Regions from separate parts of the Rubrimonas sp. genome, predicted to be linked through region 1. Evidence: riboswitches for the same ligand, from Rfam matches in the RefSeq annotation. Region 1 holds a riboswitch; the other holds the start of a gene.
The links. Region 1 has a riboswitch for thiamine pyrophosphate ahead of thiB (thiamine ABC transporter substrate binding subunit). Riboswitches for the same ligand answer to the same signal wherever they lie in the genome.
Positions count from the first base shown of each region.

Region 2: another riboswitch for thiamine pyrophosphate. It lies ahead of thiM (hydroxyethylthiazole kinase); the one in region 1 lies ahead of thiB (thiamine ABC transporter substrate binding subunit).

Region 1 is NZ_DAIQNN010000008.1:13,190-27,930, forward strand. It holds gene V7Q31_RS03720 (heavy metal translocating P-type ATPase) at 1-701, opposite strand, end outside; gene V7Q31_RS03725 (FixH family protein) at 703-1,209, opposite strand; gene ccoG (cytochrome c oxidase accessory protein CcoG) at 1,227-2,717, opposite strand; gene V7Q31_RS03735 (SDR family NAD(P)-dependent oxidoreductase) at 2,888-3,724, opposite strand; gene V7Q31_RS03740 (alpha/beta hydrolase family protein) at 3,803-4,735, opposite strand; gene V7Q31_RS03745 (hypothetical protein) at 4,783-4,929, opposite strand; partial or broken gene V7Q31_RS03750 (MBOAT family O-acyltransferase) at 4,948-5,853, opposite strand; gene V7Q31_RS03755 (hypothetical protein) at 5,988-6,206, opposite strand; gene V7Q31_RS03760 (arsenate-mycothiol transferase ArsC) at 6,379-6,831, opposite strand; gene V7Q31_RS03765 (UPF0262 family protein) at 6,836-7,342, opposite strand; gene V7Q31_RS03770 (DUF808 domain-containing protein) at 7,481-8,509, shown strand; gene V7Q31_RS03775 (thiamine ABC transporter ATP-binding protein) at 8,520-9,242, opposite strand; gene V7Q31_RS03780 (thiamine/thiamine pyrophosphate ABC transporter permease ThiP) at 9,239-10,840, opposite strand; gene thiB (thiamine ABC transporter substrate binding subunit) at 10,816-11,823, opposite strand; TPP riboswitch at 11,871-11,971, opposite strand; gene V7Q31_RS03790 (alpha-ketoglutarate-dependent dioxygenase AlkB family protein) at 12,040-12,648, shown strand; RNA gene ssrA (transfer-messenger RNA) at 12,649-12,999, shown strand; gene V7Q31_RS03800 (ROK family transcriptional regulator) at 13,321-14,517, shown strand; gene mutS (DNA mismatch repair protein MutS) at 14,636-14,741, shown strand, end outside.
Region 2 is NZ_DAIQNN010000031.1:4,734-19,474, forward strand. It holds gene V7Q31_RS09380 (inositol monophosphatase family protein) at 1-700, opposite strand, end outside; gene V7Q31_RS09385 (ABC transporter permease) at 843-2,054, opposite strand; gene V7Q31_RS09390 (ABC transporter ATP-binding protein) at 2,055-2,762, opposite strand; gene V7Q31_RS09395 (efflux RND transporter periplasmic adaptor subunit) at 2,759-4,018, opposite strand; gene tenA (thiaminase II) at 4,139-4,840, opposite strand; gene thiD (bifunctional hydroxymethylpyrimidine kinase/phosphomethylpyrimidine kinase) at 4,837-5,643, opposite strand; gene thiE (thiamine phosphate synthase) at 5,640-6,251, opposite strand; gene thiM (hydroxyethylthiazole kinase) at 6,248-7,036, opposite strand; TPP riboswitch at 7,098-7,194, opposite strand; gene V7Q31_RS09420 (lysozyme inhibitor LprI family protein) at 7,438-7,962, shown strand; gene V7Q31_RS09425 (NifB/NifX family molybdenum-iron cluster-binding protein) at 7,973-8,350, shown strand; gene V7Q31_RS09430 (CorA family divalent cation transporter) at 8,519-9,493, shown strand; gene typA (translational GTPase TypA) at 9,579-11,399, shown strand; gene V7Q31_RS09440 (helix-turn-helix domain-containing protein) at 11,687-12,067, shown strand; gene V7Q31_RS09445 (inositol monophosphatase family protein) at 12,159-12,980, shown strand; gene nikR (nickel-responsive transcriptional regulator NikR) at 13,030-13,503, shown strand; gene fabI (enoyl-ACP reductase FabI) at 13,752-14,516, shown strand; gene V7Q31_RS09460 (DUF3141 domain-containing protein) at 14,542-14,741, shown strand, end outside.

The DNA of each region.
Region 1 (14,741 bases):
TAGCGGCCGATCAGCAGCAGAAAGAGCAGCGTGACGGCCGCGTCGAAGAACGCCTCCGGCCCGCCCCGCGCGGTTTCATAAAGCGAGATCGCCAGCGCCCCGATCACCGCGATCGAGATCGGCGCGTCCATGTTGAGCCGCCTCGCCCGCAGCCCCGCCAGCGCCGAGACGTAGAAGGGCCGCCCGGAATAGATCACCACCGGCGCGGCGATCACCGCCGAGATCCAGTGCATGAGGTCGCGCGTCGCGTCCTCGGCGCCCGCCCAGACCGACACCGAGAGCAGCATGATGTTCATCGAGGCGAAGGCGGCGACCCCGAGACGCGTCAGCAGGTCCGCCGTCTCGCGCTTCTCGGCGGCCTGCGCGGCGTCGGCGGCCTCCATCGGATGCGTCTGGAACCCCAGCCGCTCGGCCTCCGCCGCGATCGCCGCCGCGTCCGCGCGGTCGAGGTCGAACTCCACGGCGAGCCGCTTGGCGGTGAGGTTGGCGCGCGCGCTGCGCACGCCGTCGAGCTTGCGCAGACCGCGCTCGAGCGTGGCGACGCAGCCGCCGCAATGCATGCCGGGCGCGATCAGCTGGAGATAGCCGACGCCGGGCGAGACCTCCCGCACGGCGTGGCGCAATTCGCTCGCGCGCAGGCGGTCGGCGGCGCCGCCCGCGCCGGCGGCGTCGCAGGCGGCCTCGGTGGGGCAGCAGCCCATCTCAGCCGTCCCGACTGACGAAGATCGGCCGGCTCGTCGCATAGCGCGGTCCGGCGCCGTCGATCACCAGCTGAAGCGTCCACTGGCCGGGCGCGAGGTCCTGCCCCGCCTCATAGACCCCCGGCGCAGTCTCGCGCAGCGACAGGGTGCGATCCTCGCGCTGGTCGATGTTGCGCATCGCCGTCACGGTGACCGCGAGGCCGGTCAGCGGCGCGCCGTCGGCATCGGCGAGGCGGATGCGGGGCCGTGCGCCCTCGAGCTCCGCCTCCACCGCCCAGCCGCGCGCCTCCTGTTCGGCGAAGCGGGCCAGATCGCGGTTGAAGTCCTGGCTGGCGACGAAGCTGCTCTTCACCACAACGCCCCGGAAGTTGTTGACCGCGAGATAGGCCATCAGCCCGTTGACCGCGATGATCACGCCGAAGAAGCCCAGCATCACCATCAGGAACTTGCGCCCGGTGAAGGGCGCGCCGCCGGGCCGGTAGTCGGTGGAGCTGTCGCGCTTGGCCATTGGGTCTCCTCGAGGGCTCAGGGTCGGGACGGGCCGTGGAACACGCCGCCCACGCGGTCGCTCTCGCCGGCGGCGCCGTCGGCGCGCAGTTCCTCGACATGGAAGTCGAATTCGCGCCGCTCTGGGCCGGCGGGGGCGGTCACATAGACGCGGAGGCTGCGCAGCACGTCCGGTGCGACCTCGTAGGTTACGCTGTCGCCGGGGGCGGCGTCGGAGCCCGCGACGGCCATCACCCCGCCCTCCAGCCCCTCGATGCGCAGGCGGAAACTGCGCGGCTCGCCCATCATGTTGAGCGTCTTGACTTCGTAGCCGTTGCGCACCGCGCCGTCCGACAGCTGCGTGTAGAGCGGGTTGCGGTCGTGCAGCACGTTGAGGTCGAGCCGGGAGCGCGTGGTCAGCGAGGCGAGCATCGCGAAGCCCACCGTGAACCACACCGCCATGTAGATCAGCGTGCGCGGGCGCAGGATGCGCTTCCAGGCGGGCCGGGTCGGCGGCGTCCCGGCGACGGCGAGGTCGTAATCCTTGAAGGTGTTGTAGGAGACGAGGCCGCGCGGCAGCCCGACCTTGTCCATCACCGCGTCGCAGGCGTCGATGCACATGGCGCAGGTGATGCACTCGAGCTGCTGGCCGTTGCGAATGTCGATTCCCATCGGGCAGACCGCGACGCAGGCGTTGCAGTCCACGCAATCTCCGACGCGCTCGCCCAGCGCCACGGCGCGGTCGCGCCGCTTGGTGCCGTGCATCCGCGGCTCGCCGCGCCAGTCGTTGTAGGTGACGGTCAGCGAGTTCTCGTCGAGCATCGCGCCCTGGATGCGCGGCCAGGGGCACATGTAGATGCAGACCTGCTCGCGCATCAGACCTGCGAGCGAGTAGGTCGTGAAGGTGAGCACGGCGATGGTGATGTAGGCGACCGACGCGGCCTCTCCGGTGACGAGTTGCACGGCCAGCGTCGGCGCGTCCTGGAAGTAGAACACCCAGGCGCCGCCGGTCGCCACGGCGATCAGCAGCCAGATCGCGTGCTTCTTGATCCGCTTGACGAGCTTGTCCTGCGTCAGGCCCGTCTTGTGCAGCTTGATCTGGGCGTTGCGGTCGCCGTCGATGCGCCGCTCGACCCACATGAACAGATCGGTCCAGATGGTCTGCGGGCAGCCATAGCCGCACCAGGCCCGCCCGACCGACGAGGTCAGCAGGAACAGCCCGATCCCCGCCATGATCAGGAGCCCCGCGAGATAGTAGAACTCCTGCGGCCAGATCTCGATGAAGAAGAAGAAGAACCGCCGGTTCGCAAGGTCGATCAGCACCGCCTGATCGGGCATCTCGGCGCCGCGATCCCAACGGATCCACGGCGTGACATAATAGACGACAAGGGCGAGGACGAGGATGCGCCATTTCAGCGTGCGGAAGAACCCGTGGTTCTCCTTGGGAAAGATCGGCTCGCGCGCCTTGTAGAGCCGCGGCTCCTCGACCTCGACCTCGGGCGCGAGGCCCTTCGGCGTCTCCACGTTCATCCGGCGCGCTCCTGCGAAAATGCGACTCGTGATTGCGCGTTTTTTGCGGGCGCAGGGTCGCGCGCGCGTTGATCCTGATCAACGCACATACAGTGGAGTTCGGCCCGGTCGATGTCCCGGCGTCGAAGGGTCGCGGGGAGAGACCTAAGGCCCGGTCGGGACCAGCCGTGTCACGGTTCGGGGCGGGCGAGCGGGTCGAGGGCGAGCCGACCGCCGTCGACGGCGAGGATCTGGCCGGTGACGTAGCTGGCGCGGGGCGAGGCGAGGAAAAGCGCGGCCTCCGCGGCTTCCGTCGCCTCGCCGATGCGCCGCAGCGGCGTGCTCTCGGTGATCGCGCCGCGCAATTCCTTGTCGTCGCGGATCGCCGCGCGCAGGGCCGGCGTCGTGACCGCGCCGAGCGCGACGCCGTTGACCCGGATGCCTTCCGCCGCGAGCGACACCGCCATCGAGCGCGTCAGCTGGTCGAGCGCCGCGCAGGACACCGACAGCGGCAGCAGGTCCGCCACCGTGCGCCGCGCGGCGATGGAGGTCAGATTGACGATGGCGCCGGTCTGCAGACCGGGCCCGCCGGGGCTCGGGCGTTGCTCCTCCTCCTGATGCGCCTTGCGATGGGCGATCATCCGCCGGGCCACCGCCTGGCTCAGCAGCATCACGGAACGCAGATTGGCCGACAGCGCCATCTCGAGCGCCTCCTCGGTCGCGTCGAGCGCGCCGCCGCGCGTCACTGCGAGATGGGCGTTGACGAGGATGTCGACATGGCCGAGCGCGTCGGTCGCCGCGGCGACCAGATTGGCCACGCCGAGCCGCGCCATCGGGTCGCAGCACCAGCGGTGCGCGCCGGCCTGCGGGCCGCCGAGCCCTTCGGCCTCATGCGCGAGAGCCTCCTCGTCGCGGTCGGCCATCATCACCTGCGCGCCGGCTTCGACGAAGCGCTGCGCGACCGCGAGCCCAACCCCCGCCGCGGCCCCGGTGACGATCGCGGTTTTTCCCTCGAGCACGCCGCCCATGCCGGTCACTCCCTGTCGACGCGGCGCCGAGCCTAGTCGGATTCGGCGCGGCGGCGAAAGTGGGGCCGCCGACCGCCCTCAGGGTCGGCGCGCATCCGCGAAGAATTCCGCCGTGCAGGCGACGACGGCGTCGAGCAGCGCGAGGTCGGAGACCGCGCCGAGGTCGTGGCCCGCCTCCGGCGCGATCACCGTGGTCCGCCCGGCGCGCGCGGCGGCGAGCCGGGTCGCCAGCGCCGGCCCGTCGCGCGCCAGCAGGTCGTCCCGCCCGGCGACGATCAGCATCGGCGCAGTAGTCGCCGCCGCGTCGGCGCGCGGATCGGCGGCGGCGACGTCCGCGAAGAAGGCGGGGCGCAACCCGCTCGCCCCCACGATCCGTCGCTCGCCGGCCGCATGGCGCGCGGCCCCCTCCGCCAGCGTCGGCGCGCCGAGGATCCGGCCATAGGTGTCGGCGGGGTCGAGCACCGGGTTCCAGAGCGCGATCCGGTCGAACGCCGCCCCGCCCGCAGCCGCCTTCAGCGCCACAAGCCCGCCCTGGCTGTAGCCCAGCGCGCCGAGCCGCGCGCCCGCAGGGCCGAACTCCGCGGCCAGCGACTCCAGCGCATGGCCGACGTCGCGCGCCTGACCCTCGAAGGTCGTGTCCGCCCAGTCGCCGTCGCTCTCGCCCGAGCCGAGGAAATCGATCCGCAGCGTGGCGACGCCGCGTTCCGCGAAGGCCCGCGCCGTGCGTGCGAACATGCCTTCTCCGCCCGCGACGGGGATTTCGTCGCGCGCGCCGGTGTAGCCGTGAAGCAGCAGGACCGCGGCCACAGGCCGGCTGTCGCGCGGACCCGCCAGCGCGCCCGCGATCCGCCCCTGCGGCGTGCGGATGAAGATTGCCCGCTCCGGGCCCGCCGCACCGACGACCGGCGCCGGCGGACAGGCGTCGAGCCCTTCGAAGCCCGCCGCGGGCGCGGCGGGGAGGCTGGCCGCCGCGCCGATCAGCACGGCGCCCAGATCGCGAAGGCTGACCATGGCGGACCTCCCGCATCGCGTCGCCGCAGCCCGATCATCGCAAGGGCTCAGCCCTCGCGCAACTGCGCGACGGCCTCCCTGACCCAACGGCCCGGCGCATCCAGCCCCGCCGCGCCGGGGTCGAGCGCCAAAGCCGCCATCGCCGAAAGCGCCAACGCGAGAGCGGTGTGGCGCAGCGAGAGGGTTTTGGCCATGGGGATGGCGCGGCGCTCTCAGAACTGGAAGTAGATGAAGGGCGTGAGTTCGTCGGGCGCGAGATAGCCGATCAGCGCGATCCCCGCCCCGGTCACAGCGCCGAGCGCAGGCCAGGGCAGCGCCCCGAGCGCGGCGGCGGCGCGCTCGGTTGCTTGCGGCGACGTGAAATGCATCGCCAGCCCGAAGGCGGCGAGCGCGAGGACGAATGGCGTCGCAAGCTCCGCCGGCTCATCCCAGCGCGCGAAGCCTGCGAGATAGTCCCGGAGCAGCGGGAGCGACTCGCTGCGGAAAATCACGAATGTCAGCACGACCAGATGCAGGGTGCTCGCCACGCCGACCGCCCGCCGCGCCGACCCCCTCGGCGCCGCGCGCGCGTCGGTCGCCCGCTCCGCCGCCAAAAGCGCGCCATGCAGCGCGCCCCAGATCAGGAAGGTCCACGCCGCGCCGTGCCACAGGCCGCCGAGCACCATCGTGACGAGGAGATTGCGCATGGTGAACAGCCGCCAAAGTGGAACGTAGAGATAGTCGCGCAGCCAGGTCGACAGCGAGATGTGCCAGCGCCGCCAGAACTCGCGCATCGACGCGGCGCGGAACGGCTGGTCGAAATTCTTCGGCAGCGTGAACCCCAGAAGCGCCGCGAAGCCGATAGCCATGTCCGAATAGCCGCTGAAATCGCAGTAGATCTGGACGCTGTAGGCGTAGGCCGCGAGCGTCAGATCGGCGGCGCCGTAAAGGGCGGGGTCGAAGAACGCCTCGTCGACCAGATCGACGGCGAGATAATTGGCGAGGACGAGCTTCTTGAAAAGTCCAGACAGGATCACCGCCACGGCGAGACCCGCGGCGATCCGCGTCGGCCCTCGCGGCGGCGTCCAGCGGTCGCGGACCTGCGGGAGCAGGTCCGCGGCGCGCACGATGGGGCCTGCGACGAGCTGGGGTCACAGGCTGATGTAGAGCAGCACCTCATCGACGCGCCGCGACGCCGCGATCGCGCCGCGATGCACGTCCATGACATAGGAGACGCCCTGGAAGGTGAAGAAGGAAATCCCGACCGGCAGGATCAGCCCGGCATAGGGAAGCCCCCGGAAAGCCCCAGCGCCATCGCCGCGTCGTTCGCGGTCTCGACGAAGAAGTCGAAATACTTGAAGACGGCGAGAATGCCCAGATTCGCGGCGACCGCGGCCCGGGCCGGGAGCGTCTGCGCCGTGGCGAGGAGCGCGAGGACCAGAGCCGACAGGATGATCGTTCGGAAGCGGTTCGGAGTCTTCGTCGTCGGCATCCGAAATCCTCAGCATCCTTGGCCGACAGCGCAGGCCGTCGAAGTCCGAAGCGCTGGCGCCGATGACCCGCGCCGTGCGCGAGGGTTAATGCTCGAGACCGGTGATTTCATCCGAGTCGCGCGCTCTGGCGACGCCGTTCCCGCCTGAGTCCGGGGGGAGGGCGGCGAACCTCTACAGGATCAATCCGAAGCGCACCATGAGCCGTTCGCGCAGCTGGTCGCGGGTCTGGCGATAGGCGGCGAGCTTCTGCTCGCGCGTCTCGCCGAGATCGGTGGGGTCCAGGGTCGGCCAGTACTCGACTTCGACATGCGAGCCGGCGACCGCTTCCAGCGCGTGGCGCTGCGCGCCGGGCGAGAGCGCGACGATCAGGTCGAACTGGCTGAGATCGTCGCCCCACTCCCGCATCTCGGCCAGCGTGTGGGTCTTGTGGCCCGAGATGTCCACGCCGATCTCGCGGCAGACCTCCACCGCGAAGGGGTCGAGCGGCTCGAGCCCGCGCGCGCCGGCCGACTGCACGAACATCTTCGTGCCGACCAGCCGCTTGGCGATGCCTTCGGCCATCGGCGAGCGCACCGCGTTCCAGTCGCAGGAGAACAGGGCCGCCCCCGGCAGGCCGTCGGGCATGCTTTCAGCCCTTGAAATGGAGGACGCAGATCAGCGTGAACAGCCGCCGCGCCGTCTCCATGTCGGTCTCGACCTTGCCGGCGAGCCGCTCCATCAGAAGGTGCGAGCCTTCGTTGTGCAGGCCGCGTCGGCCCATGTCGATCGCCTCTATCTGCGCGGGCGGCAGCCGCTTCACCGCGTCGAAATAGCTGGCGCAGATCGCGAAATACTCCTTGATGACCTGCCGGAACGGCGACAGAGACAAAAGGAATGCGTGCGCCGGCGCGCCCGCCTCGTCTGCGATCTCGAAGGCGAGCCGGCCGTCGCGCACCGACAGCGACAGCCGATAGGGGCCGGGCGGCGGCGGCGCCTCGCCGCGCGGCGGCAGGCGGAAGCGGTTGTCCTCGAGCAGGTCGAACAGCGCGACGCGGCGCTCCTGCTCGATCTCCGGGGTGGGGGGCGGCAGGCCGCGATCGTCGAGGCTGACATGGATCAGCCGGTCGGCCCGCGCCTCGCCCGTCGTCTCGCTCATCCGCCGCCCTCCGATTGCGCAGGCGATCCTATCGGGGCGGCGCGACGGCTTCAAATCCCCTGAGCGCGCGCCGCTTTCTTGTGTTGGAGGGCGCGCCCCGCGCCCCTATAAGGCCGTCGCGCCACCGGAGAAGCCGCCATGAGCGTCGGACTGATCGCCCTGCTCGACGACGTCGCGGCCATCGCCAAGGCCGCCGCCGCAACCATCGACGACGTCGCGGCCCAGGCGGGCAGGGCCGCGGCCGCCTCGCTCGACGACATGGCCGGCCATGCCGCGAAGGCCGCGACCAAATCGGTGGGCGTGGTGATCGACGACGCCGCCGTCACGCCGCGTTACGTCACCGGCTTCTCGCCGGCGCGCGAACTGCCGATCGTCGGCAAGATCGCGCTCGGCTCGCTGAAGAACAAGCTTCTGATCCTGTTGCCGGCGGCGCTGATCCTGAGCCTCGCCGCGCCTTTCGCGGTGGTGCCGCTGCTGATGCTCGGCGCCGCGTTCCTGTGCTACGAGGGCGCCGAGAAAGTGTACGAGGTGCTGTTCCCGCACGCCGCCCACGCCCATGAGGCGAAGCTCGACGGCGCCGAGACGGCGGAGGCGCTCGAGCGGCGGACTGTCGCCGGCGCGATCCGCACCGACTTCATCCTGTCGGCGGAGATCATGGCGATCACGCTCTCGGCGGTGCCCGACGCCGGTTTCCTGACGCAGGCGCTGGTGCTGGCGGCGGTGGGGACGGGGATCACGGCGCTGGTCTACGGCGCCGTCGCGCTGATCGTGAAGGCCGACGATGTCGGCCTCGCGCTCGCCCGCAACGACGGCCACGGGCTGGCGTCGCAGGCGATCCGGGCGCTCGGGCGGGGGATCGTGCGGGCGATGCCGCATCTGCTGAACGTGCTCAAGGTGGTCGGAACGGCGGCGATGATCTGGGTCGGCGGCGGGATCATGATCCATGGGCTGGCCGTGTTCGGGCTGCCGGGGATCGAGCATGCGCTGGAGCATGCGGGCGAGGCGCTCGCCCATCTGGTCCCGCAGGCGCCGGGGCTGGCGGCCTGGAGCGTCCACGCGCTCGGCTCGGGCGTTCTGGGGCTCGCCGCGGGGCTCGCGCTGATCCCGGTCGTCGGCTGGGCGGCGCCGCTGGTCGGGCGGATCGCCGGGCTGTTTCGGCGCGGCTGAGGCGGCGCGGTCACCGGCCCAGATACGCGGCCATCTCCGCCGGAGGGTCGGCGAAAATCTCGGCGGCCGGGCGCGCGCCGCGGATCTCGCCCCCCGTTGCGGGTCCCTCGCCGGTCCGGCGCTCGGCGCAGAAGGCGACGAGGTCGGCGCGACGGGCCTCCTCGGGCTGGTGGGTGACGAGGATCACCGTGGCGCCGCGGGCGCGCAGGGTGCGGTCCACGAGGTCGAGCATCTGGGCGCGCAGGCCCGGGCCGAGGGCGGCGAAGGGCTCGTCGAGCAGCAGGACGGGCCGGTCGCGCAGCAGCGCGCGGGCAAGCGCGGCGCGCTGGCGCTGGCCGCCCGACAGCTCCGCAGGCATCCGCCGCCCGAGCCCTTCGAGGCCGGTCTCGGCGAGCGCGGCCTCGACGCGCGCGCGCTCGGCGCGGGTGGGCGACAGCGTCGGACGCAGGCCGAGCGCGACATTGGCGGCGAGGTCGAGATCGGGAAAGAGGTTGTTCTCCTGAAAGAGCAGGGTGACGGGCCTGTCGGCGGGGGCGAGGCCCGCCAGATCGCGGCCCTGCACGCGGATGGCGCCCGCTTCGACGGGCGCGAACCCGGCGATGGCGGCGAGGAGCGTCGATTTTCCCGCGCCCGACGGGCCGATCACGGCGACCAGCGCGCCCGCGGGGGCGGCGAGGTCGGCGCGCAGTGCGAAGCCGCCGGCGCGGGCGACGAGGCCCTCGACCGAGATCATGCGCGCCCTCCGATCAGCCGGTCGCAGGCCCAGAACAGCGCGAACGCCAAAGCGATCAGGATCAGACCCGCGGCATGCGCGGCGTCGATCCGCCGGCTCCCGGCGAGTTCGCTCATCAGAAGCGGCAGCGTCGGCGCGTCCGGGGCCGAGAACAGCGCGATCACGCCGAGATCGCCCGCCGCCAGCGCCGCCGCGAGCCCCGCCGCGAAGCCCAAGGGGCGGCGCAGCGCGGGCCAGTAGAGCGCGCGGAGCCGCACGAGGCCTCGCAGCCCGAGCGCGTCCGCGAGCCGCCCGCGCTCGGCCGCCGCCTGCGCGAGCGCGGGGGTCGTCAGCCGCAGGGCGAAGGGCGCGGCCATCGCGGCGTTGACCAGCGCCGTCAGCGGCAGGGCGAGCGCGACGGGGTCGGCGAAGGGCCGTAGCAGGACGAACAGCGCGATCCCCAGCACGAAAGGCGAGGCGGCGAGCGGCGACAGCCCCGCCGCCTCGACGAGCCGAGCCCTGCGGCGCGCGCCCGCGCCTTCCAGCGCCGCCGACAGCGCCGCGAGCGGCAGGGCGAACGCGAGCGCCAGCGTCGCCGAAATCGCCGCCACGATCAGGCTGCGCAGCGCCGCCTCCGCGATCCGCGCCCAGAGCGCGGCGTCGAGCGCCGCCAGCCCCGCAGCGCCGCGCAGCGCGACCGCGAGCAGCGGCGCGCCGAGAAACAGGCAGGCGGCGAGGATCGCCGCCGCGTCGCCCAGCGCGGCGGCGCGCGAGCGCCCGTCCCAGCGATCGGGGGCGGCGAAACCGCCGAAGCCCGAGGCTGCGGGGGCCGCCAGCGCCAGCGCCGCAAGCGCCGCGCCGAGGCTGATCGCCAGTTGCAGCGACGCCAGCCGGGCGGCGCGCGCGAGGTCGAACTCGAAGACCGCCGCCTGCCAGATCGCAAGCTCCAGCGTCGTGGCGCGCGGGCCGCCGCCGAGCATCAGGGCGGCGGTGAAGCTCGCGGCGCAGACGCCGAAGATCACCGCGAGCGCGCCCGGCGCGGCGCGCCGCAGCGCCGGGCCCTCCAGCAGGCGGAACAGCGTCCAGCCCTCGACGCCGAGCTGCGCCGCCGCCCGCCAGCGCTCGGGCGGGATGTCGGAATAGGCCTGCAGGATCAGCCGCGCAGCCAGCGGCAGGTTGAAGAAGACATGGGCGAGCAGCACGCCCGGCAGGCCGTAGACGTCCGGCCGCGGCAGGCCGAGCGCGGCGAGCCCGTCGCCGAGCCAGCCGTTGCGCCCCCAGACCGCGACGACGCCGAGCGCGGCGACCACAACGGGCAGCAGGAATGGGGCGCCGATCAGCCGGATCAGCGCGGCGCGCCCCGCGAAGCGCCGCCGCGCCAGCGCCCGCGCCAGCGGGATCGCCGCCAGAACCGACAGCGCCGCCGAGAGCGCGGCCTGCGTCACGGTGAACTCGACCGCCGCCCAGTCGGCCCGGCTGAACGCCGCGGCCGCCCCCTCGGCGCGCCATGCGACCACCGCGGCGGCTCCGCCGGTCAGCGAAAGGATTGCGGCGAGCGCGGCGAGCCCCGCCAGCAGAACCGGCGGGCGCAGGGCTAGCGGCTCAGCGCGTCGAGCCATTCCGCCAGCGCCTCCTCGCGCAGGGCCGTCGCCGCCTCGGGATCGGTGAGGATGCTGCGGGCCGGGCGGGGCAGGGCGGCGAAGGCGCCGGGAAGCTCGGCTCCCTCGGCGCGGGCGGGATACATCCAGTTCGTCGTCGGGATCGCCGACTGGAAATCCGGGCTCAGCATGAATCGCAGGAAGTCGCGGGCGAGCTCGGGCTGCGGCGCATTCGCGAGCGCAGCGGCCACTTCGATCTGGAGCGGGTGGCCTTCGGAGAAGAGCGCGGCGCGCTTGGTCGGGTCGTCCTCGGCGATCGCGTGATAGGCGGGCGAGGAGGTGTAGGACAGCGCCATCATCGCCTCGCCGTCGAGAAAGGCGGAATAGGCCTCCCACCAGCCGCGCGTGACGGTGACGATGCGCGGGGCGAGCGCCTCCCAGATCTCGGGCGCGCGGTCGCCATAGGTCTCCTTGATCCAGAGCAGCAGGCCGAGGCCCGGGGTGGAGGTGCGGGGGTCCTGAATGACGATGGTCACGTCCTCGGGCGCGGCGATCAGCGCCTCGAAGCTGTCCGGCGCGTCGGTCAGGCGGGTTTCGTCATAGACGAAGGCGAACCAGCCCCAGTCGAAAGGCAGGAAATGCGGATCGCTCCAGTCCACGGGCAGGTCGAGCGGCGGCGCGTCGATCCCGTGGGGGGCGGTGAGGCCCGCATCCTTCGCCGCCGCGATCAGGTTGAGGTCGAGGCCGAGCACGACGTCGGCGGGGCTGCGTTCGCCTTCGAGGCGCAGCCGGCCGAGCAGCGCGGCGCCGTCGCCGGCCGCCACGAGGTTCAGGTCGCAGCCGCATTGCGCCTCGAAGCGCGCTTCGATCACCGGGCCGGGGCCGTATTCGGAGACGAAGCTGTCATAGGCGTAAACCGTGAGGACCGGCCGCTCCTGCGCCGGCGCGGCGAGGCCGAGCAGGGCGAAAGCGACGGTCGCGGCGGAGAGGGGGGTCGGTTTCATGTGTCCTCCATCGCGACGCAGGGTCCGGCGGAGTCGGCCCCGCCAGGGCGGAGCCTTCGCGCCTTTCCTACGCCGGCATGATCCGGGTCAGGTTCAACGGGTCCGCTTGGCAGCGTCTCAGCCCTTCCGGGCGCCCCGAGGCGGCGTCGATGGTAACGCGAAGCCGGCGCGGCGCAAGCCCTTGCCGCGACGCGCCGCACGGCGCATTTGCCCGGCATGACCCCGCCGCTCGACCTCAAGGGCGTCCTGATCTTCAGGGGGCTGCTCGATCCCGCCCGGCAGCGCGAGCTCGTCGCCGCCGTGCGCGGCGCGCTGGCCGAGGCGCCGCTGATCCGCCCGGTGACGGCGTGGGGCAAGCCGATGTCGGTGCGGATGAGCTCGGCGGGGCGCGTGGGATGGGTGATCGACCGGGGCCGCTATCGCTACGCCGACCGCCACCCCGACGCCGGCCGTCAATGGCCCGCGATCCCCGAGGCGGCGCTGGCGGTCTGGCGGGAAATCGCCGACTGGCCGGACCCGCCCGATTCGATGCTGATCAACTGGTATGGCGAGGGCGCGCGGATGGGGCTGCATCGCGACGCGGACGAAGGGCGGTTCGACGCTCCCGTGGTCTCGGTCTCGCTCGGCGATCCGGCGCTGTTCCGGGTCGGAGGGCTGGAGCGGTCGGACCCGACCGCGTCGGTCTGGCTGAATTCGGGCGACGTCGCGGTGCTGGGGGGCGCGGCGCGGCTGGCCTATCACGGGATCGACCGGCTGCGCTTCGGGGCGGGCGGGCTGTTGCCGGGCGGCGGCAGGATCAACCTCACCTTCCGCGTCGTCGCCTGAGGACTTGCGAAACGGCGCGCGAAACGCCATGTTGGCGTTGTCCCGCAAGGGACTATGGCGATAAACGCGCGCGGAATAAGCGGTTCGGACCCGGGGGCGGTACCCGGCGGCTCCACCAACCACCCGGTCATGGACGGGAGCGGGGGCCGAAACAGGATCGACGGACGTGTAAAGGCGTTATGCTTTCGCTCGGTGGGATTCGCCGTTATCGGATCAAAAAGTACAGTTGCCAATGACAACCGTGCTCCGGTGGCCGTCGCTGCGTAATGCAGCGCCCAAACCGAAACTGAAGTCCTGAGGCTTAGCCGCTTCAGGCGGGGCCGCCGGCGCCTGGCAACAGAAGCCGGCACTACCCCCCCCCGCCGCCCGATCTCGGTCGCGCTCCAGTCATCGCATGCGCGCTCGCGGTGATGAGCGATATGGCTGCGCGCCGCGTTCGACCTCGTCGCGCTCGGCGACATGCAGCGGAACCGGGAAGCGCATCCTGCGGTCGGGCGCGTGGTCGGGGCGCATCGGAGCCTCCGCGACCTGCCCCGGAGCCAGCCGCTCGGGCCGCCACGCCCGGCGCCGCCGCACGCGCCTCGCCGGGCGCAAAGCGCCGCATGGCCGTGAGTTGGCTAAGTGAACTAACTTATGCTATCGAGTCCGAATAATCCCCCAGAGCGGCAGAGGATGCCCGCCCGCCAGATCCCGGAACTGCGCAGCGACAACGAACGGCGCGTGATCGCGGCGATCCGCGCGCGGGGCGCGCTCTCGCGGGCCGAGATCGCCCGGCTTCTGGGCCTGAGCGCGCCCGGCGCCTCGACCATCGTCGGCGGTCTGGCGGATCGGGGATTGCTGCGCGCGCAGGCCAAGCAGCGCGGCCATATCGGCCAGCCGATCACCCCCTTCACGCTCGACCCCGAGGGCGCTTGCGCGATCGGCGTCAAGATCGGGCGGCGCAGCGTCGAGGCGGCGCTGGTCGATCTTCTGGGCGAGGTGGTCGCCGCGCGGGAGGTCCCGCATGACGGCCCCGACCCGAGGCCCGACCCCGCCGCTTCCTTCGTCCTCGCCCGCGAGATGGTGGCGGAACTCATGGCGGAGGCGCCGCAGGGCGCGGCGAGGTTCGTCGGCGTCGGCGTGGCCATCCCCGGCGACATCTCGGGCTGGAGCGCGGCGGCGGGCGAACCCGCTCCGGGCGATCTGTGGCGCGACGTCGACGTCGCGGCGGCGCTGCGGCTGGCGCCTGGGCTGCGGGTCGAGACGATCCCCGACAGCGCGGCGGCGCTGGTCGCGCAGCTGGCGCGCGGACCGTCGATCGGGCACGGGGCGGCGCTGTGCCTCTATCTGGGGACGTTCGTCGGCGGCGGGCTGGCGATCGCCGGGCGGTTGCACGCCGGCGATCACGGCGCCGCCGGCGCGCTCGCCGCAGCGCCGGTTCCCGGACCCGCGCTTTCGGGCGGGGCGCGGCAGTTGCTGCACGACGCCTCGCTGCGGGCGCTCGAGGAGGCTCTGGCGGCGCGCGGCCATCCGGCGATGGCGGTGATCCGCGGGCAGACCGAGGCGCCGGAAGCCGAGGCCCTGTTCGCCGAGTGGCTAGGGACGGCGGCCCCGGCGCTCGCGCATGCGGCGGCGGCGGCGCATGCGGTGGTCGACCTGTCGCATGTCTTCATCGACGGCGTGTTCCGGCCGGAGTGGCGCGCCCGGACCGTTGAGGCGACGCGGGAGGCGCTGGCGCGGATGCGGCTCGCAGGGCTCGCGCCGCCGCTGATCGAGGCCGGCTGCGTCGGCTGGCCGGCCCGGGTGCTGGGGGCGGCGCTGACGCCGCTCGAGCGCGTCTTCGGTCCGATGGCGCGGGGCCATGGCGCGGGGACGCCCGGCGCGGCCTGATCGCGCTGCGGGCGGTCGGGCCGCGCTTCGACCCGGGACGATCTTTCCGGGCGGCCCTTCGCCAATCCGCCCCGCCCATGCTAGCCATGACCCCGACCAGCGCATCCGCCGAGGGGCCATGCCGAAAGACGACGACGCGCCCACGCCGATGATGGCGCAGTATCTGGAGATCAAGGCGCGCGCGGGCGACGCGCTGCTGTTCTACCGGATGGGCGACTTCTACG
Region 2 (14,741 bases), on a different contig from region 1:
CGCCCCGCCAGCCGCTGATGGTCCCGCCCGCGCCCTCGACGACGGGGACCAGCGCCGCGATGTCGAAGGGTTCGAGGTTGGGGCCGTTGAGGCATAGCCCGATCCGACCTTCCGCGAGCGCCCCATAGCCGAGGCAGCCCCCGTCATAGACGTTCCAGCGCGTGCGACCGCGGATCGCGGCGAGGCCCGGCGCGGTTTCGGCGTCATAGGCGTCGGGGTCGGAGAGGCTGGCCACGCAGTCGCCGAGCGCCGAGACCGGGGCGCAGCGCGCGGGGCGCCCGTTGACGCTCGTCCCGACGCCGGCGACCCCCAGCCACATCCGCTCGCACCAGGGCTGGTCTATGACGCCGATAACGGGGCGCCCCTCGCGGCACAGCGCGACGAGCGTGCCCCAGTTGGGCAGCCCGGCGGCGAACTGGCGGGTGCCGTCGATCGGGTCGATCACCCAGACATGGGGCGCGTCGGTCCGCTCCGGCCCTTCCTCCTCGCCGAGGACGCCATGGTCGGGGAACGCCGCGGCGATCTCGCGGCGCAAGCGGCGCTCCACCGCGCGGTCGAGCGCGGTGACCGGGCTCCCGTCGCTCTTGATCTCGAACCCCGCTGGCGCGGCCTGCGCGCGATGCACCTCGCGCGCGGCGAGAGCGAGGCGGCGCGCCAGGTCGATCATGCGGTCGTCGGGGGCCTTGTCGTCGATCATCATGACGGTCTTTCCATCCGGCTGCGGCCTGTCGGGGGGATCGGCGCGCACCCCGATACAGGGAAACGCGTCCGGGAGGCAGGGCGCCTGATCGCGCCGCGGCGCCCCGTCCGGCGCGAAGGCGGTCGCGCAGCCGATGGGGCGGCTACTGATGGCGCAACGCGTCGATTGGGTTCATCCTCGCGGCCCGACGGGCGGGGAAATAGCCGAAGACCACGCCGACCGCCGCGGAAAAGCCGAAAGCCAGCAGCATGATCGCCGGGTCGGGCAGGAACGGCACCGACAGCGCCGCAGCCCCCGCCGCCCCGAGCGCGAGGCCCAGCGCGACGCCGATCAGCCCGCCGAGCCCCGACAGCACGATCGCCTCGACGAGGAACTGCGTCAGCACCTGCCCCTCGGTCGCGCCGATGGCGAGGCGGACGCCGATCTCGCGCGTGCGTTCGGTCACCGAAACCAGCATGATGTTCATGATGCCGATGCCGCCGACCAGAAGGCTGATGCCCGCCACCGCCGAGAGCAGGCCGGTCAGAACGCCGGTGATGCCTGTCAGAACCGAGGCGATCTGCTTCATGTCGAAGACGTTGAAATCGTCCTCTTCGCCCGGTCCGATCCGCCGGCGCTCGCGCATCAGCCGCTCGATCTCGCCCTTGGCCGCCTCGGTCGGGACGCCGTCGCGGATGCCCGCATAGATCAGCGACACGTCGGCGTCGCCCGAGATCCGGCGCTGGAAGGCGCGGATCGGGATCAGGATGAAATCGTCCTGATCGGTTCCGAAGCTCGAGGCGCCGAGCTCCCCGGCGACGCCGATCACGCGGCAGGCGAGCGATTTCAGACGCAGCGTCTGGCCGATCGGGTCGCCCGCCCCGAACAGCTCGCGCCGCACGGTCTGGCCGAGCAGGCAGGTCGCGGCGCCGGTGCGCACTTCGCTTTCGTGGAAGGCCCGCCCCTGCGCCACAGCGATGCCGCGGGCGTCCAGATAGCGGTTGTCGGTTCCCGTCACGGTGCTCGACCGGTTCAGCGCGCCGGCGATGACGGTCATCTGACGCGAGCTGGCGGGCGCGGCGACCCGCACGCTCGCGACCTGCGTCGCAAGCGCGTCGACGTCGCGCAGGCTGAAGGCCGGCGCGGTTCCGGCGCTCGCGCCCGGACCCTGCTGGGGCTGGCCGGGCCGCACGATCAGCAGATTGGCGCCGAGCGCGCCGACATCGGCGGCGACCTTCGCGGTCGACCCCTGCCCGACCGTGACCATCGCGATCACGGCGGCGACGCCGATCACCACGCCCAGCACGGTCAGGAAAGATCGCAGCGCGTTGCGCAGGATGGTCTGAAAGGCCAGTCGGATCGCCTCCCAGAGCATTCAGGCGGCCTCCGCCCGCGCCGTATCGGCGACGATGCGGCCGTCGGAGAACTGCACCTGCCGCCGCGCCCATGCCGCCATGTCGGCCTCATGCGTCACCATCGCGACGGTGACGCCGTCTTCGCGGTTGAAGCGGGCGAGCAGCTCCATGATCTCGCGCGAGCGGGCGCTGTCGAGATTGCCGGTGGGCTCGTCCGCCATGATGACCGCAGGCCGTCCGACGATGGCGCGCGCGATGGCGACGCGCTGCTGCTGGCCGCCGGAGAGCTGCGACGGCGCGTGCCCCGCGCGGCTCTCCAGCCCGACACGCGCCAGCGCCTCGAGCGCGAGCCGGCGCCGCTCGACCGCGCCGACGCCCTTGTAGATCAGCGGCAGCTCGACATTCTCCACGGCCGAAGTGCGCGCCAGCAGGTTGTAGCCCTGGAAGACGAAGCCGATCCAGCGCCGCCTGAGCAGCGCCCGGCGGTCGCGCGACAGGCGGCTCACATCGACGCCCTTGAAGCGATAGGACCCGGCGGAGGGCGCGTCGAGGCAGCCGACGATGTTCATGACGGTCGATTTCCCCGAGCCGCTCGCCCCCATGATCGCCACGAATTCGCCGGCGTCGATCCTCAGCTCGATCCGGTCCAGCGCGCGCACCGCCGCGTCGCCGGCGCCGTAGACCTTGCTGACGCCCTGCAGCGCGATCAGGGGCGGGGCGGGGCTCACGGGCGGGCCATGTCGGTGATCACCCGGTCGCCGGGGGCGAGCGCGCCGTCGAGGATCGCGGTGCGCGCGCCGTCGCTCGCGCCGGCGCGGACCCGCACCGGGGCCGCCTCGGCGTCGCGCGCGACCCAGATCGTCCGCCAGCCCTCCGCGTCCGCCTGCGGCGCCGCGGTCGGGCCGGCGGCGCCGGGGCGGCGCGGGATCAGCAGGCCGAGCAGACCGCCGCCCGACCGCCGCGCCTCGGGGGGCGCAGGCGGCGCGAAGCGCAGCGCGGCGTTCGGGACCAGCAGGGCGTCGTCGATCCGCTCCACGACGATCTCGGCGGTCGCGGTCATGCCGGGCCGCAACAGCAGATCGGCGTTGTCGACATGCAGCAGCGCCTCGTAGGTCACGACGCCGTCGACGCTCTTGGGCGCGTAGCGCAGCTCGGCGATGGAGGCGGGAAAGCTGCGGCCGCGATAGGCCTCCACGGTGAAGCGGGCGGGCTGGCCGACGCGGACGGCGCCCATGTCCGCCTCGTCCACGTCGACCCGCAGCTCCATCTGCGACAGATCCTCGGCGATGGTGAACAGGATCGGCGCCTGAAGCGACGAGGCGACGATCTGTCCGGGCTCGACATTGCGCTCCAGCACCACGCCGCGGATCGGCGAGCAGATGCAGGCCTTGCCCATGTCGGCCTCGCGCAGCAGCAGATCGGCGCGGGCCACGTCGGCGTCGGCGCGGGTGACGGCGACCGTCGCCTCGGCCCGGCGCAGATTGGCGACGGCGGCGTCGCGCGCCTGGGCGGTCGACACGTTGCGGTCGGCCAGCGCGCCCACCCGCTCGTTCTGATCGGTCGCCTCGCGCAGAGTGGCCTCGGCTTCCGCCACGCGGGCCAGCCGCGCGGCGAGCGCGGCGCGGGCGTGGGCGAGTTGCGCGTCGAGCCGCGCCGTGTCGAGCTGCGCCAGCGGCTGGCCGATCTCGACGCGGTCGTTGTGATCGACCAGAACGGCGCGCACGGTTCCCGAAAGTTCGCTCGAAATCTCGACGAGGTTGGTCGGCTCGACCGTCCCGGTCGCGATGACCGACACCGTCAGCGGCCCGCGCGTCGCGGCCTCCGTCGCGAAGGGCTCGGATTCGGGGCCGCGATCCGCATGCCAAAGCCCGACCGCGGCGAGCGCCGCGCAGATCGCGGCGGCGGCGCCGAGCCCGCGCCAGACCCGGCTGCGCCGCGGCCCGAGATCGAGCGCGGCGTCTATGTCCTCATGGTTGTCCTTCATGCGCCTGATCCATGGCGAGCGGCCCGCAGCGACCGGCACGGCAGATATGGGGGCGCGCCGTCGAGGCGCCATGAACCCAAGCGCCGCAGGCGGGGCGCCGCGGTTCGCTCGCCGCGCCCATCAATCGGGGGTTTCTCCCTCCTGCGTCGCGACCGCTGCGGTGTCGGGCCATCCGCATCGCCGCCATGCGCTGTCCCAGAACATCCATTCCAGCAGCGCGCTCTTCGCGAAGGCGGCGCGCATCCGCGCCCGCCCGGTCGCGCTCTCCGCTTCCGCCAGACGGTCGGCGAGAGCGCACATCCGGGCCACGGCCGCGTCGAACTCGTCGCCCGCATAGGCGTCGATCCAGGCGCGATAGGGATTGTCGGCGCTGGCGGCGGCGTGGATGCCCGCGCCCACGTCGCGATAGATCCAGAAGCACGGCAGGAGCGCGGCGACCGCTTCGCCGATCCCCCGCGTCGCGGCTGTCGCCACCAGAAAACCGACATAGTGCTCGCAGACGGGGCTGGGCGGGGTGGCGGCGAAGCTCTCCGAATCGACGCCGTAGATCCCCATGAAATGGGCGTGCAGTTGGCGCTCCACCGCGATGGCGCCCGCCGCCGCTCCCGAAAGCTGCGCCACGGCTTCGGCGTCGGGCGCCCTGGCGGCGGCGCAGGCCAGCGCGCGCGCGAAGCCCTCGAGGTAATGGGCGTCCTGCAAGACGTAGTGCTGGAAAACCGCCTGCTCCAGCGAGCCGTCGGCGAGCGCGCGGTTGAAAGGCATTGCGCGGATATCGGCGCAGAGCCGGGCGTTCTCCCGCAGCGCGGTTTCGGTGAAGCTCATCGCGGGTTTCTCCAGAGGGCGTGGAAATGATGGACCGGGCCATGACCGGCGCCGACGCCGAGGTCTCCGGCGGCGGCGATGGCGTCCGAGAGCCACGCCTTGGCGCGCGCCGCCGCCTCCGGCAGCGCGCGGCCATGCCCCAACTCGCAGGCCAGCGCCGAGGAGAGCGAGCAGCCCGTGCCATGGGTGTTGCGCGTGGCGTGGCGCGGCCCGTCCAGCCGCTCCACGCCCCCGGCGTGGACCAGCAGGTCGGGGCTGTCCGCCCCGCCCAGATGCCCGCCCTTCATCAGCACGGCGCGCGCGCCCAGCGCGCGCAGGGCCTGCGCCTGCGCGGCCATCTCCGCGATGTCGGCGGCGGGCGCCGCGCCCAGCAGATCGGCGGCCTCCGGAAGATTGGGCGTGATCACGTCGGCCATCGGCAGCAGCGCCTCGCGCAAGGCGGCGACTGCATCGGTCGCGAGCAGGCGGTCGCCGCCCTTGGCCACCATCACCGGGTCGAGCACGATGGGCGCGTCGAGCCCGGCCAGAGCCTCGGCCACCGCCGCGACGATGTCGGCGGAACCCAGCATGCCGATCTTGACGGCGTCGATGCGGATGTCGTCGCGCACGGCTCTGATCTGCGCCGCCGCGAAGTCGGGCGCGACCAGCTGGGCGCCGGTCACCCCGCGCGTGTTCTGCGCCGTCAGCGCGGTGATTGCGGCCATCGCATAGCCGCCGCAGGCCGAGATCGCCTTGACGTCGGCCTGCGCGCCCGCCCCGCCCGACGGGTCGGAGCCGGCGATGGCGAGGATGTTGGGGATCATGCGCGCCTCCATTCGGCGACCAGCGCCCGCGTCGCGGCCTCGGGGTCGGGCGCGCGCGCGACGGCCGAGACCACCGCCATGCCCGCGGCCCCGGCGCGTTTCACCGCCGCCGCGTCGCCGGCGCCCAGACCGCCGATCGCGATCACCGGCGCCGGCGCGCGCGCCGCGATCGCCGCCAGCCCGTCGAAGCCCACCGGGGCCGCGTGGTCGGGTTTGGTCGCGGTCGCCCGCACCGGCCCCGCGCCGAGATAGTCGACGCAAGCCGGGACGGCGGCGCAGTGTTCCGGCCTCTCGACGGACAGGCCGAGGAGCTTGCCCGCCCCGAGCCGCGCGCGCGCCGCCGCCGGGTCGCCGTCGGTCTGGCCGATGTGCAGCCCGTCCGCGTCGGCCGCCAGCGCCACCTCCAGCCGATCGTTGACGATCAGCTTCACACCGCGCGGGCGCAACTCGGCCAGAAGCGCGCGCGCCAGCGCCGTCAGATCGGCGTCCGGGGCCGTCTTGTCGCGCAGTTGCACCGTCAGGGCCCCGCCGCGCGCCGCCGCGAGGGCCTGCTCGAACACCGGCAGGGGCGCGTCGGGATCGGTGACGACATAGACCGCGCCGATCATGCCGCCGACACCTTCGCGCCGGCGGAGAGGGCCGCGGGCGTCTGGGCCGCCAGCGCGTCGAGGAAGGCCGGCTGAAAGCTGCCCGGCCCCTGCGCGGCCTGCGCGGCCCGCTCGCCCGCCAGGCCGTAGCAGGCCAGCGCCGCCGCCGTGGCCTCGAGCGCAGGGGCGCAAGCGCAGAACGCGGCGATCACGCCGTTGAGCGAACAGCCCATCGCCGTCACCCGCGCCATCAGCGGATGCCCGTTGGCCACGCGACAGCCGCGCGTCCCGTCCGTGACGTAATCGACCGCCCCCGACACGGCGACCACCCCGCCCGTGCGCCGGGCCAGCGCCTGCGCCGCCTCCATCGCAGCCTCGACGCTGTCGCCGGCGTCGACCCCGCGCGCGGCGCCGGAGAGCCCGGCCAATGCGCGTATCTCCGAGGCGTTGCCGCGGATCGCCGTCGGCTTCAGCGCGATCAGCCGCGCGGAGAGGTCCCGTCGGAACCGGGTGGCGGAGACGCCCACCGGATCGAAGACCCATGGCCGGCCCGCCGCGTTCATCGCGGCGGCGGCGTCCTGCATCGCCGCGCCCCAGGCCGGGTCCGCCGTGCCGATATTGACCGTCAGCGCCTGCGCCAGAGCGGCGAACTCGGCCGCTTCCTCGCGCGCATGGACCATCGCAGGCGACGCGCCTACGGCCAGCAGCACATTGGCCATGAGGTTCATCGCGACGAAGTTCGAGATGTTCTGCACAAGCGGCGCGGTTTCGCGCATCCGCGCAAGGTGGTCGCCCGGGTTCTCCATCGCTCTCCCCTTTCGGACGTCGGGAGAGGCGATGCGGTGACGCGACCGACAGTGGCGCGCGCCGATGGCACCGCGGACTCCCTACGCCAGCATGATCTGGTTCAGGTTCGAAGGGTGCTTCTCAGCCCGCGCATGCGCGGACGCCCCTGTCCGAGCCGGCAGCTAGACGAATTCCGCCGGGCCGAGTCAACCCTTCGCGTCCGATCCGGTTCGACTGCGCGCGCGGCCGGTTCCCGCGTCGGGCGGAGCGCCGGTCGGCCGGCGGCCCGACCGCCGACGCTTATTTCGGACGGAAACCATCAGGATCTGTGAGCGTGTCACTGACGGCGCAGGCGCGCCCATGCTTAAGCCGTGCGACGTCTCGCGCCCCCGGGGCCGACCCAACCAGAGAGGCGCCCCCGATGCGTCGACGCCACCTTCTTCCCGCGCTGCTCGTTCTGGCCAGCCTGAACGCCGCCGCCGCCGCCGCCGACCCCGCGCGCAAGCCCGCCCCTGCGACGGAGGCCTGCCTCGCCGAGGCCGGGTCGGACGAAGCGAGGCGCGCCTGCATCGGCGAGAGCGCCCGGGCCTGCCGGGCCGCGCTCCGCAAGCCCGATCCCGTCGACGCCGCCCTGTGTCTGAACACCGAGACCGGCTGGTGGCGCAAACGGCTCGCCGAGGCCGAGGAGCGTATGGCGGCCAAGGCGGCGCGGCTCGACGCCCTGCACGGCAAGGCGATCGCCGAGGGGGCGCCGCGCCTGACCGACGACCTCGCGGCGCTGCGCGAGGCGTGGAAGGAGTGGGCCGAGAAGCGCTGCGCCTTCGAGGCGATGCTGAAACGCGGCGCGCCCGAGCGGATGATCGTCGCCTCCGAATGCATCCTCCAGCTGACCGCCGACCAGACGCTCCTGCTCGACCGGGGCGCCGGTTCGCGCCGCTCGCAGTAGGGAGGCCGAGATGCGCATCGCCGTCGCCAGCCAGAATTTCCGCACCGTCACCGCGCATGTGGGCCGGACGCGCAAGTTCTTCATCTTCGAGGCCAGCCCGGGCGAAGCGCCGCGCGAGATCGAGCGGCTGAAGCTGCCGATGGGCATGGCGCTGCATGATTTCCACGGCGACGGCCCGCATCCGCTCTACGAAATCGCCGCGATCATCGCGGGCGGCGTCGGCGAGGGATTCCGCCGGCGCATGGCGGCGCGCGGCGTCGCAGCGTTGGCCACGTCCGAAACCGATCCGGCGCGCGCGGCGCGAGACTTCGTGGAAGGCCGCCTCGCGCCCGCCGCGCCGCACGATCATGATCACGATCATGGCGGGCCTGCTCGCCCCGAAGGCTGAAGCGCCCCTGCGCCCCTTCCGCTCCCAGCAGGTCGCACCGGCGCGTTCAGCCGTCGTGGACGCTCCGGTCAGGATCGAGGCCGCGCAACGCCGAAGGGCGAGGCGACGCCTTGCCCTTCGCCACCCGGTTATTCTAACGCTTTCGCTGAACAATGCGCGAGACGCCGCATGAGCGCGCCCACCGGGGTGATCCACGCCCGCGAGATCGAACCGCTCGGCGCCGCCCGCGCCGTTCCGCTATCGGCCTTCGCAGAGGCCTGCGAAGGCTGGCGGTGGGTCCATCTCGGGCGCGAGTCGCTGGAGGCGCGCGACTGGCTGCTTCACGGGGCCGGGCTGCCCGAGGCGGTGGCGCCGGCGCTGATCGCGCAGGACACCCGCCCGCGCCTCGCCGCCATCGACGGCGGCGTCCTGCTGATCCTCCGCGGCGCCAACCGCGAGCCCGGCGAGCGCCCCGAGGACATGGTCTCGCTGCGGCTGTTCATCGAACCGCGCCGGGTGGTCTCGGTCGAGGGGCGGCGGGTGCGCGCCGTCGAAACCATATGCGCCGCGCTCGACCGCGGCGAGACGCCGAGTCCCGGGGCCTTCGTGGCGCGGCTGGTGGGCGAGTTGCGCGAGGAGCTCGAGCCGGTGCTCGACGAACTTCAACTCGCCGTCGACGCCTTCGAAATCGAATCCCTGCGCAGCGAGAGCGCGCTTCCGGTGCGGCGGCGAAGGGCGCTGAACGACGCGCGCCACGACGCGATCCAGCTGCACCGCCATGTCGCGCCGCAGGCGATGGCGGTTGCGCGGCTGGCGCGGCTGCGCCCCGACTGGCTGGCCAAGCGCGAGCGCGAGGCGCTGCGCCGGGAGGCCGACGCCTTCGGCCGGATCGCCGAGGATCTCGAAGCGGTGCGCTCGCGCAGCGCCGTGATCTCCGACGAGGCGGCGCTTCGGGTCGCCGAGCAGACCAATACGGTGCTGCTGACGCTGTCGGCGGTGTCGGTGGTGTTCCTGCCGCTGACCTTCATCACCGGGCTGTTCGGGGTCAATCTCGAGGGCATCCCCTTCGCCGAACAGAGCTGGTCGTTTCCCGTCTATTCGGCGCTGGTTCTGTCGCTCGGCCTCGGCGTGGCGCTGCTGCTGCGCTGGCTGCGCTATCTCTGACGGCGCCGCACTGCGACAGCGCAGTTGGTTTTCCCCCCGCCCTCGGCTAGAGACCGCGCGAGCCGCAACCGCAGGACCGTGACGCATGGACATCCGCAACATCGCCATCATCGCCCATGTCGACCATGGCAAGACGACGCTGGTGGACGAATTGCTCAAGCAGTCCGGATCGTTCCGCGCCAATCAGGCGGTGGCCGAACGCGCGATGGACAGCAACGACCTCGAACGCGAGCGCGGGATCACCATCCTCGCCAAATGCACCTCGGTCGAGTGGCACGGCGCGCGGGTGAACATCGTCGACACGCCGGGCCACGCCGATTTCGGCGGCGAGGTCGAGCGCATCCTGAGCATGGTCGACGGGGTCGTGCTGCTCGTCGACGCCGCCGAAGGCCCGATGCCGCAGACGAAATTCGTCACCTCCAAGGCGCTGCGGCTCGGGCTGCGGCCCATCGTCGTGCTCAACAAGGTCGACAAGCCCGCCGCCGAGCCCGACCGCGCGCTCGACGAGGTTTTCGACCTTTTCGTGGCGCTCGACGCCACCTCCGAGCAGCTCGACTTCCCGGTCCTCTACGCGTCGGGGATCAACGGCTGGGCCGATGTGGAGCTGGACGGCCCGCGCGCGAGCCTCGCGCCGCTTTTCGATCTCGTCGTCCGACACGTCCCGGCGCCGGCGCAGGTCGCCCATGCCGCCGAGCCCTTCCGCATGCGCGCGACCACGCTGGAGGCCGATCCCTTCCTCGGGCGCATCCTGACCGGCCGCGTCGAGAGCGGCGCCGCCGTCGCCGGCGCGACGGTCAAGGCGCTGAGCCGCGACGGGCGCGAGATCGAGCGTTTCCGCATCTCCAAGGTGCTCGCCTTCCGCGGGCTCGCGCGCATGCCGGTCGAGCGCGCCGAGGCGGGCGACATCGTGGCGCTCGCGGGCATGAGCAAGGCGACGGTGGCCGACACGCTGTGCGATCTGTCGGTGAGCGCGCCGCTGGAGGCCCAGCCCATCGACCCGCCGACCATTTCGGTCACCTTCGGCATCAACGACAGCCCGCTCGCGGGGCGCGACGGCGACAAGGTGCAGAGTCGCGTGATCCGCGACAGGCTTATGCGCGAGGCCGAGAGCAACGTCGCGATCCGCGTGACGGAGACGCCGGGCGGCGAGGCCTTCGACGTGGCCGGGCGCGGCGAGCTTCAGATGGGCGTGCTGATCGAGAACATGCGGCGCGAGGGGTTCGAGCTGTCGATTTCGCGGCCCCGCGTGCTGATGCGCGAGGAGGACGGCCAGCGGCTGGAGCCGGTCGAGGAAGTCACGGTCGACGTGGACGAGGAATACGCCGGCGCGGTGGTCGAGAAGCTCAGCCAGCGCAAGGGCGAACTGGCCGAGATGCGCCCCGCCGGCGCCGGCAAGACCCGCATCGTCGCCCATGTGCCGAGCCGCGGCCTGATCGGCTATCATGGCGAGTTCATGACCGACACGCGCGGCACCGGCGTGCTGAACCGGGTGTTTCACGAATGGGCGCCCTACAAGGGCGCGATCCCGGGGCGGCGGCAGGGCGTGCTGATCTCGATGGAGACGGGCGACTCGGTCTCCTACGCGCTGTGGAAGCTGGAGGACCGCGGCCGGATGTTCATCGGCGGCGGCGAGCAGGTCTATCAGGGCATGATCATCGGCGAGCACAGCCGCGACAACGACCTGGAAGTGAACCCGCTCAAGGGCAAGCAGCTCACCAACATCCGCGCCGCCGGCAAGGACGAGGCGGTGGTGCTGACCACGCCGATCCGCATGAGCCTCGAAGAGGCGATCGCCTATATCGAGGACGACGAACTGGTCGAGGTGACGCCGAAATCGCTGCGGCTGCGCAAGCGCTTCCTCGACCCCAACGAGCGCAAGCGCGAGTCGCGCAAGGCTCAGGGCTGACCTGGCGCAGGTCGGCGCAGCCCCGGAAACGCGACGCAGAGCCGATTCGCATTATGCGATGCGTTTTGCACTTTTAACGCGAAAGTGCGGCGCAAAACGCATAGCCGTCGCCGAGCCCGTCGCAAAGAATTAACCCTTTTCACATCGCCCGCATCTGCGACACAGGCCGAACGTGCGTCGATCGATATGGATTCTTCTTCCGCGTGCAACGGCGCCCGCCCCGAGCGGCCAATTGGCACGCGATTTGCTATCACAGCTGCGTGAGCGTTGGTTGAGGAGAGGAATCCATGTCGCACCCGGTTGATGTCCATGTCGGCAAGCGCGTCCGCCATCGTCGCTGGATGGTCGGAATGACCCAGCAGCAACTTGGCGAAAGGGTCGGGATCAAGTTCCAGCAGATCCAGAAATACGAGACCGGCGCGAACCGCATCTCCGCATCGCGGCTGTGGGACATCGCGACGGCGCTCGACACGCCGATCTCCTTCTTCTTCGCCGGCCTCGACGCCGACGAGGCGCCGGTCGAGGCGGTCGAGGGCGCGACGCGCGCGCCGGCGGATTTCCTCGGCGACCGCGAAGCGCTCGACCTTCTGCGCTCCTACTACGCGATCCCCGAAACCCAGCGGCGGCGACTTTTCGACCTCGCGCAGGTGCTCAGCGACGCCGCCTGAAGCCGTTGACCACGCCGCTCTGCGGCGTCAGCTTGCCCCTGTCGGCGCCAAGGCGCGCCGGTTGCTTGGACGTTCAGGGGCGGAGGGCGCGATGACGGAGTTCGGCGCGGCGACGGTCTCGGCTCTGCGAGACGCCGCGCACGCCGCGGCGGATGCGGCGCGCACGCCGGCCCTGCGCTGGTTCCGCAGCGGCGATCTGGCCGCGGGCGACAAGGGCGGCGCGGGCGGCTTCGACCCCGTCACACAGGCCGACCGCGAGACCGAGGCCGCGATCCGCGCGACGCTCGCGCAGATCCGGCCCGACGACGGCGTGATCGGCGAGGAGGAGGCCCCGCGGCCCTCGCGCTCCGGCGTCACATGGGTGATCGACCCCATCGACGGCACGCGCGCCTTCATGTCGGGCGCGCCGAGTTGGGGCGTGCTCATCGCGGCGAACGCAGGAGGGCGCCCGTTCCTCGGGGTGATCGACCAGCCCTTCACCGGCGAGCGCTTCGAGGGCCTCAGCCTGCCCGAACAACCACGTGCGGCGCGCTGGTCGCGCGGGATCGAGACCCGCGCGCTCGCGACCCGGCCCTGCGCCCGGCTCGCCGACGCGACGCTTTTCACGACGTTCCCGGAAATCGGAACGCCCGAAGAGCGCGCCGCGTTCGGGAGGGTGCGCGACCGCGCCCGCCTCACGCGCTACGGGCTCGACTGCTACGCCTATGCGCTGCTCGCGGCGGGCTGCGTCGATCTGGTGATCGAGGCGGGCCTGCAGATCTACGACGTGCAGGCGCTGATCCCGGTGGTCGAGGGCGCCGGCGGCGTGGTCACCGACTGGCGGGGCGGCGACTGCTCGCAGGGCGGGCGGGTGCTGGCGGCGGGCGACGCGCGGCTGCACGCCGAGGCGCTCGCGCTGCTGGCGCCCGAATGACCGGCGCGGCGTCATCGGACGGCGGGGGCGGCGGAGAAGAGGCGAGGCGATGCAGCGCGTGACCATGACCCTCGACGAGGAGCTTCTGGCCGAGATCGACGCTTTCATGGCGCGCAGCGGCGCGTCGAACCGCTCGGAGGCGCTGCGCGACCTCGCGCGGCGCGGCCTCGGCGCGGTCGTGGCCGACACGGCGCGCGGCGACTGCGTGGGCGTGGTGAGCTATGTCTGCCGCCGCGCCACCCGCGATCTCGGCCGTCGCATCGCCGACGCGCGCCACGACCGCCACGACCGCACCATCGCCGCGACCACCGTGCCGCTCGACCATGACGCCGCCCTCGAAGTCGAGATCCTGCGCGGCGACGCCGCCGAGCTGCGCGCCCATGCGGAGGCGCTGTTTCTGGAGCGCGGCGTGCTGCATGGCTCGGCGGCGCTCTGCCCGGTGCGAATCACCGAATCGACCCACGCGCATGGCGAGGGCGAGCCGCATGCGCATGTGCATCTGAAAGTCCGGGAATCGTTCTGAGCCGAAGCCCGCGCCGGCGATAGGCGCCAGCCCCGCGGAGCGCGCGCTGCGCGGCTACTGAGCATCCTCGTCGCCTGTTGCGCGCCCCCTGTGCGACCGCGCGCCGGCGCCGTCGCAACTGCGGCGCGCCGCCACATCCGGGCTTGCGTTAACCGGAAATTCCGATTTGTTGTGTTGCGTTGCACAAAATTCATGTGACGCGCCGCGGACTGATCCTAGAGTAGCGGTCTCACAGTGCAGGAGGCGGCATGTTCTCGCTCGAAGGATCGAAGGCGCTCGTGGTCGGAATCGCGAACGACCAGTCGATCGCCTGGGGATGCGCGAAGGCGCTGCGCGACCAGGGCGCCGACCTCGCCGTCACCTATCTCAACGCGCGCGCCGAGCCGCATGTCCGCCCGCTCGCCGAGCGCCTCGAGGCCGAGATCGTGATGCCGCTCGACGTCGCCGACGACGCCCAGATGGACGCGCTGTTCGCCGAGATCGCGGCGCGCTGGGGCCGGCTCGACACGCTGCTGCACTCGATCGCCTTCTGCCCGAAGGAAGACCTGCACGGGCGCGTGGTCGATGCGTCGGCGGCGGGCTTCTCCGTCGCGATGGACGTGTCGGTGCATTCCTTCCTGCGCATGATCCGCCGCGCCGAGCCGCTGATGCCCGATGGCGGAACCTGCATGACGGTCAGCTTCTACGGCTCCGAGAAGGTCGTGGAGAACTACAACATCATGGGGCCGGTGAAGGCCGCGCTGGAATCGGTGGTGCGCTACACTGCGGCCGAACTCGGGCCGAAGGGCATCTCGGTGCATGCGCTCTCGCCCGGCCCGCTGAAGACGCGCGCGGCTTCCGGCATCGCCGAATTCGACGAGATGCTCAACCGCGCCGCCGAGCGCGCGCCCACCCACCAGCTCGCGACCATCGAGGATGTCGGCGCCTACGCCGCTTTCCTCGCCAGCCGCGAGGCGGCGAACGTCACCGGCGGCGTCCACCCCATCGACGGCGGCTACAGCATCGTCGGATGACGCGAAGGCAAGCGAGGAGAAGGTCATGACGAGACGCAACATGCTCGACGCGCCGGTGGAGGCGCTGGCCGAACTCGCTGCGACCGACCCCAAGACGGATCCCGGCGCGTGGATGCGCGCCGCCGCAGACGCCTATCGGGAGATGGCCTCGGCGCAGGAACTCACGATGCGCGCATGGTCGCGCCATGCCGAGACCATCGCGCGCACCCACAACGCCCGCGCCCG